DNA from 4 places in the Pseudomonas sp. LBUM1652 genome. Region 4 is predicted to be linked to each of the others. Evidence: predicted binding sites of a transcription regulator. Region 4 holds the regulator's gene; each other region holds the start of a gene.

The links. Region 4 encodes FliA, which starts transcription of late flagellar genes. Its sites were predicted from a motif close to CTAAAGTTTNNNNNNNNNNNGCCGNTAA; they were not measured.
Region 1: ACA069_RS22625 (flagellar protein MotY) is a predicted target of FliA. The motif match lies at 2,210-2,237, and genes of this name have one in related genera.
Region 2: ACA069_RS21570 (methyl-accepting chemotaxis protein) is a predicted target of FliA. The motif match lies at 1,053-1,080, and genes of this name have one in related genera.
Region 3: motA (flagellar motor stator protein MotA) is a predicted target of FliA. The motif match lies at 1,601-1,628, and genes of this name have one in related genera.

The regions. Positions count from the first base shown of each region.
Region 1 covers NZ_CP166804.1:5,019,960-5,023,521, reverse strand. Annotated here, with positions in the region: gene ACA069_RS22640 (peroxiredoxin) at 1-350, shown strand, start outside; gene rnt (ribonuclease T) at 423-1,100, opposite strand; gene pyrC (dihydroorotase) at 1,097-2,143, opposite strand; gene ACA069_RS22625 (flagellar protein MotY) at 2,304-3,212, shown strand; gene ACA069_RS22620 (argininosuccinate synthase) at 3,342-3,562, shown strand, end outside.
Region 2 covers NZ_CP166804.1:4,782,221-4,785,782, reverse strand. Annotated here, with positions in the region: gene ACA069_RS21575 (transporter) at 1-918, opposite strand, end outside; gene ACA069_RS21570 (methyl-accepting chemotaxis protein) at 1,194-2,816, shown strand; gene ACA069_RS21565 (hypothetical protein) at 2,926-3,372, shown strand.
Region 3 covers NZ_CP166804.1:594,432-597,993, reverse strand. Annotated here, with positions in the region: gene motB (flagellar motor protein MotB) at 1-677, opposite strand, end outside; gene motA (flagellar motor stator protein MotA) at 681-1,532, opposite strand; gene ACA069_RS02675 (HDOD domain-containing protein) at 1,699-3,237, shown strand; gene rhdA (thiosulfate sulfurtransferase) at 3,280-3,562, shown strand, end outside.
Region 4 covers NZ_CP166804.1:1,895,537-1,899,098, reverse strand. Annotated here, with positions in the region: gene ACA069_RS08610 (chemotaxis protein CheA) at 1-395, opposite strand, end outside; gene ACA069_RS08605 (protein phosphatase CheZ) at 450-1,238, opposite strand; gene ACA069_RS08600 (chemotaxis response regulator CheY) at 1,256-1,627, opposite strand; gene fliA (RNA polymerase sigma factor FliA) at 1,794-2,534, opposite strand; gene fleN (flagellar synthesis regulator FleN) at 2,531-3,361, opposite strand; gene flhF (flagellar biosynthesis GTPase FlhF) at 3,478-3,562, opposite strand, start outside.

The DNA of each region.
Region 1 (3,562 bases), 3.1 Mb from region 4:
CCTGGCGCAACACTCCAGTGAACAATGGCGGCATCGGTCAGGTGAAATACACCATGGCTGCCGACATGAAGCACGAAATCGCCAAGGCCTACGACGTTGAGTCCGAAGGCGGCGTGGCTTTCCGTGGCGCGTTCCTGATCGACGACAAGGGCGTTGTCCGCTCGCAGATCATCAACGACCTGCCGCTGGGCCGTAACATGGAAGAGCTGATCCGTCTGGTCGACGCTCTGCAATTCCACGAAGAGCACGGCGAAGTCTGCCCTGCCAACTGGAAGAAAGGCGACAAAGGCATGAACGCTTCGCCAGAAGGCGTTGCTGCATACCTGACCGAGAACGCTGCTGCCCTGTAAGGCATCAACGTCGAGGTACAAAAAAACCGGCCCACGTGGCCGGTTTTTTATGCGCGGTTGAAACGGCGACGATCAGTCGTCGAAGTCTTCCCAGCCACCCATCTGTTTCCAGCGGTTGACGATGCCGCAGAACAGCTCGGCAGTCTTCTCTGTGTCGTAACGCGCCGAGTGCGCCTCACGGCCGTCGAAATCGATGTCCGCTGCCTGACAGGCTTTTGCCAGGACGGTTTGGCCATAAGCCAGACCAGCCAGTGTCGCGGTATCGAAACTCGAAAACGGATGGAACGGATTGCGCTTCATGTCCAGCCGCGCGACGGCGGCATTCAGGAAGCCGAGATCGAAGCTGCTGTTGTGGCCGACCAGAATCGCTCGCTTGCAGCCGTTGGCCTTCAGCGCCTTGCGGATGCCACGGAAGATGTCGGTGAGAGCCGTCTCTTCACTGACCGCCATGCGCAATGGGTGATCAAGCTTGATCCCGGTGAACTCCAGCGCCGCTGCTTCAATGTTGGCGCCTTCGAAAGGCTCAACGCGGAAGAAGTAGGTGTGATCCGGATATACAAAACCCTTTTCATCCATGGCGATGGTGGTCGCGGCAATCTCCAGCAATGCATCGGTGGCCGAGTTGAAGCCACCGGTTTCTACGTCTACGACAACCGGCAGGTAACCGCGAAAACGCGCTGCCATCGGATGACGGGAACCGCCGCCGCCACCTTGACCTTCCAGTTCGTCGTCGAAATGGTCTTCACTCACGCGTGTTCCTCCAGCAGGCGCCAGCGCAGTTTTTCACCGGCGCGCAGCGGGATAACGGTCAGCTCGCCAAATGGCAGGCTGGTTGGGGCGGTCCATTCTTCGCGAACCAGGGTGATGCGATCGGTGTTGGCCGGCAAACCGTAGAAACGCGGACCATTGAGGCTGGCGAACGCTTCGAGCTTGTCCAGTGCATTACGCTGTTCGAACGCTTCGGCATACAGCTCGATGGCGGCGTACGCGGTGTAGCAGCCGGCGCAGCCGCAAGCGGCTTCCTTGGCGTGCTGGGCGTGGGGGGCCGAATCGGTGCCGAGGAAGAACTTCGCGCTACCGCTGGTGGCGGCGTCGAGCAGGGCTTCCTGGTGCGTATTGCGCTTGAGAATCGGCAGGCAGTAGAAGTGCGGCCGAATCCCGCCAACCAGCATGTGATTGCGGTTGTAGAGCAGGTGATGCGCAGTGATGGTTGCGCCGACGTTGGCCGATGCCTCGTTGACGAACTGCACGGCGTCGCCGGTGGTGATGTGTTCGAACACCACTTTGAGTGTCGGGAAACGCTCGACCACACGGCGCATGTGTTCATCGATGAAGATCTTTTCGCGGTCGAAGACATCGACATCGCCACGAGTGACTTCACCGTGAATCAGCAGCGGCATGCCGACTTCGGCCATGGCTTCCAGCGCCGGGAAAATCTTGTCGATGCTGGTCACCCCGGAATCGGAGTTGGTCGTGGCGCCAGCCGGATACAACTTGGCGGCGTGTACGAAACCGCTGGCCTTGGCTTTACGAATTTCTTCGGGTTGGGTGCGGTCGGTGAGGTACAGCACCATCAACGGCTCGAAACGACTGCCGGCCGGGCGGGCAGCGAGAATCCGCTGGCGATAGCCGTCGGCTTCAGCGGCGTTGCGCACCGGAGGTACCAGGTTGGGCATGATGATGGCGCGACCAAAAGTGCGCGCAACATCGGCAACGGTATTGGTCAACACGGCACCATCGCGAAGATGAATGTGCCAGTCGTCGGGACGCAGCAGGGTCAGGCGGTCGGACATGAGGGGATTCCAGGCGGGTCAAACTGAGGCGAATGCTACCGGAAAAGACTCTTGCAGGCACTCGCTATCAAGTTTTGCGGGAAGCTTCCGATATCCCGTAGGTATGCCGTAAACATAGTGTGAATCGGTCTTTGTGTTTCAGAAGCCAATGGAGCCTCCCGTGCGCCAGCGTTATTTAGCCTTGCTCAGTGTGTTTGCCAGCCTTCCCGCGATGGCGCTGACCTACCAGACTCGCCTGGAGAACATTGAGTGGACGGTCGCCGGCGACAAGTTCGAATGCCGCCTGACACAACCGATCACCGACTTCGGTTCGGGTGAATTCGTGCGCAAGGCCGGTGAGCAGGCGATATTCCGTCTGAACGCCTACAACGCCATGTTGGGCGGCGGGTCGGCGACGTTGCTCGCGGCCGCAGCACCATGGCAACCGGGCCGTGGTGACATCAATCTGGGCAGCGTAAGGCTCGGTAGCGGCAATGTCCTGTTTAACAGCTCGCAGTCTCAGGCTGGCGGTCTTATCAGTGGCCTGCTGGACGGTCGCAGTCCTGTCGTGCGCCGTGCATCGGGTGATGGCCGAGTGTCGGAAGTGCGTTTATTGCCGGTCAAGTTCAGCAAGGCGTTTAACGACTACCAGACCTGTGTGGCGAAATTGCTGCCGCAGAATTTCGACCAGATCAAGCAGTCGCAGATCGGCTTCCCCGGGGAAGGCGTAGACCTCGACACCGCCGCCAAAGCCAAGATGCAAGTTATGCTCGAATTCATGAAGGCCGATCCTACGGTCAATCACATCGAGCTCGACGGCCATTCCGACAACAGCGGAAATCGCCTGACCAACCGTGAGTTGTCGCGTCGCCGCGCGCTGGCGGTGGTCGACTTTTTCAAGGCCAATGGGATTCAGGAATCGCAGATCACCGTGCGTTTCCACGGCGAGCAATATCCTATTGTGCCGAACACTAATGCGGCCAATCGTGCGAAAAACCGTCGGGTCAATGTCAAACTGGCGCGAGTGGCGCCAACCACCGCTCCGGCGCCGCAAGCGAGCACTCCGGCCAACACCGCAGCGACTTCCTGACCCGCCAGTCATCGTCGCGCTCTCGACAGATTCTGTCGCTTTGTCGTCTTAAGCTGTCGCGCCTCTGTAAATTATCGCGTTTGGGCGGTAGACTCCTCGGCTTTCCGTAGAACCCCGTGGAGTGATGGCATGGCGGACGTAAACAAGGTCGTTCTGGCGTATTCCGGCGGCCTGGACACTTCGGTGATCCTCAAGTGGCTGCAGGATACTTATAACTGTGAAGTGGTGACCTTCACCGCTGACCTGGGTCAGGGCGAAGAGGTCGAGCCGGCCCGCGCCAAGGCTCAGGCCATGGGCGTCAAAGAAATCTACATCGACGACCTGCGCGAAGAATTCGTGCGTGACTTCGT
Region 2 (3,562 bases), 2.9 Mb from region 4:
TACCCCACCCACATTCATCCCGAAGAAACCGGCAATGATGTTGATCGGCAGCGCCAGCACCGTCACCACGGTCAGGGTGAACAACGTGCGGTTGCTCTGTTCGTTGAGGTTGGCGGCGATCTCTTCCTGGAGCAGTTTGATCCGCTCGCCGAGGGCAGTGAGGTCGTTGATGATCAGCGCAAATTCCTCGGTGGATTTGCGCAACTCCTTGACGTCCTCCTTCTGCAACCACGGCGGCGGGCGATTGAGCAGGCGCAGTAACGAACCCGGCTCCAGCGCCAATAGCCGCTGCAAACGCACCAGCACCCGTCGGTGGGCGCCGAGTTCGGCACGGTTGGTCGACAGCCGCGATGAGAGCAATTCGTCCTCGATCTGATCGACGCTGAGGCTGGTCTTGCGCACGATCTGCGTCAGCACTTCGCCCTGATCGCGCAGCAGGTGCACGAGCAATTCCGAAGGCGAGCGAAAGCGCTCACCGGCCTTCACCGACGAACGCAATTTATCCACCGAATGCAGCGGTTGCAGGCGCGCACTGACGATCAGTTTGCTGCGCACGCACACCCACAGCGTCGACACATCAGAAGAGACCATGCTGCTGAGGTTGAACACCACGTCGTTGACCACCGCCAGCAATGCCGAGTCGACATGTTCGATGCGCGTCGAACGCGAGCCTTCGTGCAGCGCCTCAAAAAACTCGTCGGGCAATTGCAGATGGCTTTTCATCCAGCGCTCGCACGCCGCGTGCGCCAGGTTCAGGTGCAGCCAGAGGAATTCGCCGCTGTCGCTGTCGTCCTGCAGGCAGCGCAGTGCCGTCGCCGAATCGACCTCGCGGCCACGCTCACCGGGCAGAAAACGAAAGCCGTAGAGCAAGCCAAACAGGTCAGGATCGCGATGACTGATATCGAGGCTGTGGTTCATGAAGGCTCGCTGCGAGGTTGGCGTGAGACAGGGAATTCACAGATTCACCTGAACCGCATCATCGCAATGTCACATGACGTTTGTGTGACGGCAAAATGACGTCAAATCAGCAACTTACCGGCGGTCGGATTTTTCTCAAGAAGCGCTCTGGAACGCCGATCACAGGTGCATTAGGTTGCGCGCCATTGGCCACGGGCCAAGGTTCGCTGACAGGGAAGTCCGCACCATTTCACGCTCGTTTCGGGCGTGCCTCATCCCTGTCTTGAGTACCTGCGATGCTGCAAAAATCCCTGAGAGCGCAAATTCTCGCCCTGCTGAGTGGCAGCCTGTTGGCGATGCTGTTGATCGCGCTGGCCTGTTTCCATTTCCTATCCAACGGCGTGCAAAGCTACAGCCAGTTGATCGCAGGCCCCTTGCACACTTCGCAACTGATCGACGAAGCCAACCTGCAATTCAAGGTGCAGGTGCAGGAATGGAAAAACGTCCTGCTGCGCGGCAAGCAACCGGCAGACCTGGCCAAGTACTGGGGCCAGTTCGAAGACCGTCAGCGCGATGTGCAGAACATCCTCGGCGAACTGGCCAGCCAGAAAGGTATCGAGCCAAGTCTGAAAAACCGTATCGATCGTTTGCGCGACGAGCACCGTCAGTTGGGCGTTGCTTACCAGAAGGGTCGCGACGCCTATGTAGCGGCGGGCGGCGATCCAACGGCGGGCGACGTCGCTGTCAAAGGCGTCGACCGCGCGACCAGCGAGCAGATGAGCGAACTGGTGACCGAGTTGCGCAAACAGGGCACCGAGCAGTCGGCGCTGATCAGTGCCGAGGCTGATCGCACGGTATTGCTAGGCACCCTGGTGATGCTTGCTTCAAGTTTGCTGATTGGTCTGCTCAGCTTGTGGCTGGTCAACCGCAATCTGGTCGATCCGATCCGTAAGCTGATTGATTACGTGACCCAGTTGAGCCGAGGCAAATTGGCCGAGCGCGTGTCCAGCGACCGTCAGGATGAATTGGGCAACCTCGCCGCCGCCGCCAATACGCTGCGCGATTTCCTCGCTGAAACCTTCACCCGTTTGCAGCGCAGTGCCAGTGACCTGGACAGCGCCAGCGGCGAGTTGAACGCCATCGCCACCACCATGGCCGGCGGCACCAACGAGCAATTCAACCGCACCGATCAGGTGGCCACGGCAATGAACGAAATGTCTGCCACCGCCCAGGAAGTGGCGCGTCACGCCGCCGATGCGGCGCGCGCTGCCGACGATGCCGACCAGTCCGCCCAGCAGGGTGAAAAGGTCATGCAAAGCACTATTCACACCATCACGCAGATGCGCGGCGAAATCGCCAACACCGCCACGGTGATCCGTCGTCTGGAAGCCGACAGCGGCCGTATCGGCAAGGTGCTGGAAGTGATTCGCGGCATTGCCGAGCAGACCAACCTGCTGGCGTTGAACGCCGCCATTGAAGCGGCGCGGGCCGGTGAGGCCGGGCGTGGTTTTGCTGTGGTCGCCGACGAAGTGCGCAACCTGGCTCAGCGTACGGCGGAGTCGATCATCGAGATCAACCAGATCATCCAGAGCGTGCAGACCGGCGCGGTGGACGCCGCGCAAGCCATCGATAGCGGCCAGACTCGCAGCGATGAAAGCGTCGAGCAGGTCACCCAGGCCGGCGCGATGCTGGAGCGCATCACCCACGCGGTGGAAGCGATTCGCGACATGAACCGCCAGATCGCCACCGCCGCCGAAGAGCAGACGTCGGTAGCCGAGGACATCTCACGCAATCTGACCGAGATCACCTCCATCGCCAGCACCAACCTCGAGAGCGTCCAGCGCACCGAAAGTGCCAGCCAGAACCTGCATGGGCTGTCGGGGCAACTGAACGAAGTCACCGCGCGCCTGAGCGCCTGAACCGTTGACTGTGTACCGATTCGGATACCGAGTCGGTACACAGTCGATCTCAATTCAATGCGGCCATGGTCGATGACCGGTTATCCATAACCGGCATTGGAGCATTCCCATGGTCAGCATCACCTCTGTTTCGATCAACCAGACCCTCACCACAGCGACCAGCAAAACGTCGATCAAAGACGTCAGCGAAGACACCTCGACCAGCGCAACGACGAGCAGCGGTGTAGCGGCCGATACCAGCAAAGTCGCTGCGGGCGGCGGCGCGGCTCCGGCGGGCGACAGCAGTTCCAGCAGCAGTGAAGAATCGGACTCGGTGAAAGAGCTGCGCAAGCAGATTGCCGAGTTGCAAAAACAATTGCAGGAACAGCAACAGGCGCTGCAAGCGGCGCAGGCGAAGCAGGAAAGTGCTGAGGCGAAGGCTGCGGATGTTGCGGCGGCACAGGCGCAAATCTCCAGCACCTCAGCCTCGTTGCAAACCGCCACGGCGGCGCTGTTGCAGGCGTTGCAGGATTCCGACAGCAGCACCTCCGGCTCACTGGTCAGTACCTCGGTCTGATCGTCAGCGCACTTCCTGTGTGGGGGCAGGCTTTAGCGTCGTTCACCCGATCCTGTAGGAGCTGCGGCACGCTGCGATCTTTTGATTTTGTTTTTAAAGATCAAAAGATCGCAGCCTCGTTTCACTCGACAGCTCCTACAGGGGGTTATGTCGCGCACAAAAAAGCCGCGCGATCATTAGATCGCGCGGC
Region 3 (3,562 bases), 1.3 Mb from region 4:
GCGGCGTTGGCACGGTTGGCCGAAAGCTCCCAGTTGCCGTAATCGCCGCTGCCGATATAAGGCTTGGCATCGGTGTGACCGCTGATGCTGATCTTGTTCGGCACCGCTTTGATGGTGTCGGCCATGGCCAGCAGGATGTCTTCGAAGTACGGCTTCAAACGTGCAGAACCCGAGTCGAACATCGGCCGGTTCTCAGCGTCCATGATCTGGATGCGCAAGCCGTTCGGCGTAATCTCGAAGAGGATCTGGTCCTTGAACTTCTGCAGTTGCGGGTTCTCGTCGACCTTGTTCTGCAATTCTTGCAGGAGCAGTTCCAGGCGTTCCTTCTCGACCATCTCGGCCATGCCTTCGACTTGCTCGGCATCGACCGTGACTTTGTCCGGTTGCGGCTGGGATTTCACTTCAGGGTTAAGAGTGTTTTCCGGCGCCAGGGTAGGCGTACCGCCCAGATCGATGATGTACGGCGTGCCGCTTTCGGAGAAGCCGACCGGGTCTTTGAAATAGCCGGCGATGGCGATCTTCTGCTCAGGCGTTGCGGTGGACAGCAGCCACAACACCAGGAAGAACGCCATCATCGCCGTGGCGAAGTCGGCGAAGGCGATTTTCCACGCCCCGCCGTGATGCCCGCCGGCTATGCGCTTGACGCGCTTGATGATAATCGGCTGATTATTTTCCATGACTTAGCGACCGCGAACGGCTTGTTCCAGCTCGGCAAAGCTTGGACGGTGGGCCGGGTACAGAACCTTGCGACCAAACTCCACCGCCAGCGATGGCGGCATGCCGGAAGCCGAAGCCACCAGCGAGGCTTTGATGGCTTCGTAGACGTTCAGCTCTTCTTTGGCATCGTGGGCCAAAGAGGTTGCCAGCGGACCGAAGAAACCATAGGCCGCGAGAATACCGAAGAAGGTACCCACCAGTGCCGCACCTACGTGCAGACCGATGGACTTCTGATCGCCTTCACCCAAGGACGCCATGGTCACCACGATACCCAGTACTGCCGCGACGATACCGAAACCCGGCATGGCGTCGGCAATACCGTTCACCGCGTGGGATGGGTGCTCAAGGTCTTCTTTAAGGCTGTACAGCTCCATGTCGAACAGGCCTTCCAGCTCGTGCGGAGCCATGTTGCCGGAGGACATGATGCGCAGGTAATCACAGATGAACGCGGTCATGCGCTCGTCTTTAAGTACCGCCGGGTACTTGGCGAAGATCGGGCTCGCGGCGGCGTCTTCGATGTCGCCTTCGATGGCCATCATGCCTTCGCGGCGGCTCTTGTTGAGGATCTCGTAGATCAGGCCGAGCACTTCCAGATAAAAAGTGTGGCTGAAACGCGAACCGAACATGCTCAGGGATTTCTTGAGCACGTGCATCGTCATGTAGCCGGGGTTGGCCTGGAGGAATGCACCCAGCGCCGCACCACCGATGATCAACACCTCGAAGGGCTGGACCAGGGCGGCAATCTTGCCGTGGGAGAGCACGTATCCGCCGAGCACGCTCGCGAATACGACGATGATGCCGATAATTTTAGCCATAGGTAGAAAGTACTTATTTAAGTCGGGTTCAAGGTCATATTCGGAAGTTAAAAAATCTCTTCTTCTACTTATCGGCAAAACTGCGCCAGACTATAGCCAGTTCAGGCGAAAAGCCAATTTAGCCCATGCCGGGCGCGTCTACAGTCAGTGAAGATCTCGTCCAGACATGGCTAATGAAACGAACGTCCCACACGCAAAACCGACCACCCTCGACGGCTGGGTCAAGCTGCTCGATAGCGTGCGCCTGCCCGTGCCGCAAGAGGCTCACGACAAGGTTTGCGGGGCGATCCGTGACAATCGCAGCTCGCTGCGCGACATCGCCGACCTGATGCAGGACAGCCCTGCGCTGGCCTTGAGCATCATCCGTGAGGCAAATCGTCACACCCACGGGACCATGGCCACGCCGGCCGAAAATCTTGAAGTTGCGATCAACCGTCTGGGTCTGGCCCGCACCGAAGAACTGCTGGCGCGCCTGCCTGCTCAACCGCAGATGCAAATCCCCAAGGCCTTGCGCCAACTGCAAATGATCAGCCAGCACGCCACGCAACAGGCCAACGGTTTTTTTGCCAGTCGCCTGGCGCGGCTGTGGCAAGACATTCATTGGGGCAGCCTGCTGTTTCTGTCGCCGCTGTGGCCGCTGGCACTGACCTATCCACAATTGCTTGAAGAGTGGGAACTGCGGGTTATCCACAAGGGCGAATCGGCGCGCACCGTCGAGCAGCAATTGTTTGGCGTGCGCCTGCTTAAAATCGCCGAGGCGCTGGTGCAAGCCTGGCACCTGCCGATCTGGGTGCAGCAGGGCTATAAGTTGCTGCTCAGCGAGCAACGCGAATTGGTCAAAGTGTTGCGCATTGCCCGTGACAGCGAACATCCGTTGCGTCAGCAAAATCGTCTCGATGACGACCCAACACTGCGGCGCTGGCTCAATCAACCCGCCAATACCGTACTGCTGGCCAACGGTCTGGCGCTGTCGGCCCAACAGGCATGGGACAGTCCGCACAGTGAGCGCTGGCAGTATCTGACCAGCCTTTATCTACAGATTTCGATGGACGAGGTGCAGCAACAGTTGCACCAGCAAGCCGCCAACAGTGCGCGCCAGCATGCGATGCGTGACTTGTGGCACCCGGCGGTTTCGCTGCTGTGGCCGTGGGGCACCCTTCGCCTGCCGGCCGGGATGTTGCCTGCTGCCGCACCGAATGCCGAAGATCTGACTCAATGGCGCCGGCAGTGCGCCGAATTGCTGGCCGAGCCGAGCCGTTTCACCAATGCCATGAGCCTGACCGTCGCCGCCCGCGACGCGCTGGTCGCCAGTGGCATGCGCCGGGTGATGATTCTGATGGCCGATCGCACGCAATCCAATCTGCGCGTGAATCAAATTTTCGGCCTGCCCAAAGAAGCCTCTGCGCTGAACTTTGTTGTCAGCCAGAGCAAAGTTCTGCAACGGCTGCTCGCACAACAAGCTCAGGTGCGGATCAACCCGGAGAACAACACGCAATTCTCCGCGCTGCTGCCGCCGGGCCTGCGCACGCTGTTCCGTGGCGAGCATCTGTTCCTGCGATCACTGGTCAACAATGGCCGGGTGATCATGATCGTTGTGGCTGATCAGGGCGGCGGGCCATTCGCCGACATCACCGTGCAAGCCTTCGGTAAAACCGCGCAGTGCATCGAAAAAGCCCTGCACAGCTTTAGCAGCCGTGGCCGATGAGGCTGCGCTACAATCCCCCCCTTTGTGCTCTGGAGACCTCACATGTCTGACTTCTCTGGCTTGCCGCTCGTTATCGAACCGAGCGACCTGCTCCCTCGGCTCGAGTCCAGCGAACTGATTCTGGTGGACCTGACCAGCCCCGCCCGCTATGCCGAAGGTCATCTTCCCGGCGCGCGGTTTGTCGACCCCAAACGCACCCAGCTCGGCCAACCGCCGGCACCGGGACTGCTGCCGGCGAAGGCCGATCTGGAAGCGTTGTTCGGTGAACTCGGCCATCGCAAAGACACGGTCTACGTGGTTTACGACGACGAGGGCGGCGGCTGGG
Region 4 (3,562 bases):
GCCGTTTGCGGCTCGGCCAGACGTGCCAGTGCAGCCAGCAGTTGCGGAGTCGCCGCGGTGATCGGGGCACGTTCACGGACTTCGCTGAACATGCTGTTCACCGCGTCCAGTGCTTCGAGGACAACGTCCATCAGTTCTGCATCAACGCGACGCTCACCCTTGCGCAGGATGTCGAACACGTTTTCGGCGATGTGACAGCACTCCACCAGCTCGTTGAGCTGAAGGAAGCCGGCGCCCCCTTTTACAGTGTGAAAACCGCGAAAAATTGCGTTGAGCAGATCTGCGTCATCCGGACGGCTTTCCAGCTCGACCAGTTGTTCGGACAGTTGCTCAAGAATCTCGCCGGCCTCAACCAGGAAATCCTGAAGGATCTCTTCATCGGCGCCGAAGCTCATTAATGGGGTGCTCCTACAGGTCTAAAAACCCAAAAAACCTAAAATTCAAAAACTCTAGAATCCAAGGCTGGATAACAAATCGTCCACATCGTCCTGACCGGACACAACGTCTTCTCGTTTATCGGCATGAATCTGCGGACCTTCACCCTGCGAGAGATGTTTTTGTGGATCTTTTTCTGCAAGCATCGCCGCACGGTCATGTTCGATGCCCGCAAAGCGGTCCACCTGACTGGCCATGAGGACGAGTTTGAGCAAATTGCTTTCGACTTCGGTGACCAGTTGGGTCACACGCTTGATCACTTGACCGGTAAGGTCCTGATAATCCTGAGCCAGCAGGATGTCGTTCAGATTGCTCGACACCGCACGGTTGTCCGTGCTGCTGCGCGACAGAAAACCGTCGACCCGGCGCGCCAGTTCGCGGAACTCTTCAGCCCCGACTTCACGACGCATGAAACGCCCCCAATCGGTACTCAAGGCCTGGGCTTCTTCAGCCAGACCATTGACCACCGGCGTGGCGCTTTCCACCAGATCCATGGTGCGGTTGGCCGCGGCTTCTGTCAGCTTGACCACATAGCCCAGGCGTTCGGTGGCGTCGGTGATTTGCGACACTTCCTCGGCCTGCGGCATGTGCGGATCGATCTGGAAGTTGACGATCGCACTGTGCAGTTCGCGTGTGAGCTTGCCCACTTCCTGATACAGGCCGCGGTCACGGGTCTGATTGAGCTCATGGATCAGTTGCACAGCGTCGCCGAACCTGCCTTTTTCAAGGCTCTCGACCAGTTCGACCGCGTGTTTTTTCAGGGTCGATTCGAAATCGCCCTGTGAAGATTCGTTATGCTCCATAGCTCCCCCGCGCGTCATCAGCCGATGCGTTCGAAAATCTTCTCGATTTTGTCTTTCAACGCCTGAGCCGTGAAAGGTTTGACCACGTAGCCGTTCACACCGGCCTGAGCGGCCTCGATGATTTGCTCGCGCTTGGCTTCAGCGGTCACCATCAGCACTGGCAGGTGCTTGAGTTTTTCATCGGCACGCACGTGACGCAGCAGATCGATACCGGTCATGCCCGGCATGTTCCAGTCCGTTACCAGAAAGTCGATGCTGCCGCTGTTGAGTACCGGAATGGCGGTGACGCCATCGTCGGCCTCTACGGTGTTGGTGAACCCAAGATCCCGCAGCAGGTTCTTGATGATCCGCCGCATCGTTGAGAAGTCATCAACGATGAGGATTTTCATGTCTTTGTTCAATTCGACCTCCAAGCAGTCTTAAACGCGCCCAGCACCTGGACGCGCCACTTCAATCAATCGGCGCAGCACTCGAAGACTGTCTGGAGCACAACAGAGCAAGACCGGTGCCGTTTATCACCGCACCAGCCTCGTTCGCAGTGTCCCCACACTGCCTTCAGCGCGCTCGCCACTCCCCCAAACGCCCCCGCAAACGGGCCGCGCACTGGCTGTGTAACTGGCTGACCCGCGATTCACTGACGCCAAGGACTTCACCGATCTCCTTGAGGTTCAGCTCTTCGTCGTAGTACAGCGCCAACACCAGTCGCTCACGCTCCGGCAAATTGGCAATCGCGTCCGCCAGCGCTGCCTGGAAGCGTTCATCTTCCAGATCGCGTGACGGCTCAAGATGAGCACTGGCGCCATCCTCGTGCAGCCCTTCGTGTTCGCCGTCCTGCAACAGGTCGTCGAAACTGAACAAGCGGCTGCCCAGGGTGTCATTCAAAATCCCGTAGTAATCGTCGAGACTCAATTGGAGTTCGGCCGCAACCTCGTGATCTTTAGCATCACGGCCGGTTTTAGCTTCAATTGCACGAATCGCGTCACTGACCATACGGGTGTTGCGGTGAACCGAGCGTGGCGCCCAGTCCCCTTTGCGCACTTCGTCGAGCATCGCGCCGCGGATTCGAATGCCCGCGTACGTTTCGAAACTGGCGCCTTTGCTGGCGTCATATTTGGTCGAGACTTCGAGCAGACCGATCATCCCGGCCTGGATCAGATCCTCGACCTGCACACTCGCCGGCAATCGCGCCAGCAGGTGATAGGCAATGCGTTTTACCAGTGGCGCGTAACGCTCGATCAATTCGTACTGCGCGTCACGTGCCGACTTCTTGTAGTAATTCATACCGCTGGCGGTCATAGCACAGGCCCTGCCGTTTGCTGCACGAGGCGTTCGACGAAAAACTCAAGGTGGCCGCGCGGGTTGGCAGGCAGCGGCCAGGTGTCGACCTTCTGGGCGATCGCCTTGAACGCCAGCGCGCACTTGGAACGCGGGAAGGCTTCATAGACCGCACGCTGCTTCTGCACCGCCTTGCGCACGCTTTCGTCGTAAGGCACGGCGCCGACGTATTGTAGGGCCACGTCAAGAAAGCGATCCGTGACCTTGGTCAACTTGGCGAACAGGTTGCGACCTTCTTGCGGGCTCTGGGCCATGTTGGCCAGGACGCGGAAGCGGTTCATGCCGTAATCGCGATTGAGCAACTTGATCAGGGCGTAAGCGTCAGTGATCGAGGTCGGCTCGTCGCAGACCACCAGCAACACTTCTTGCGCGGCGCGAACAAAACTGACTACCGAGTCACCAATACCCGCAGCGGTGTCGATCACCAAAACGTCGAGATTGTCGCCGATGTCACTGAAGGCCTGAATCAGACCGGCATGTTGCGCCGGGCTGAGGTGAACCATGCTCTGAGTGCCGGACGCAGCGGGCACGATGCGGATCCCGCCCGGGCCTTGCAACAAAACGTCGCGCAGCTCGCAGCGGCCTTCGATCACGTCGGCCAGCGTGCGTTTGGGCGTCAGGCCCAGCAGAACGTCGACGTTCGCCAGCCCCAGATCGGCGTCCAGCAGCATGACCCGACGGCCAAGCTCTGCCAGCGCCAGAGACAAGTTCACTGACACGTTAGTCTTGCCGACGCCACCTTTGCCGCCGGTCACCGCGATCACCTGTACGGGATGCATGCTGCCCATGTTATTTCTTTACCTTGTCTTGCATAGACGGAGGCCACATTACTGGCTGCGCGTTCACAACCGGAACAATGCGTGGCAGACCATCGATGTAGGTACAAAAACTGTTCATGAATACCTCAGCCTACCTGCTTGGTCGGGCTGTGATAGATATCAGCGAACATGTCAGCCATGGCTTCTTCGCTGGGTTCTTCCTGCATTTGC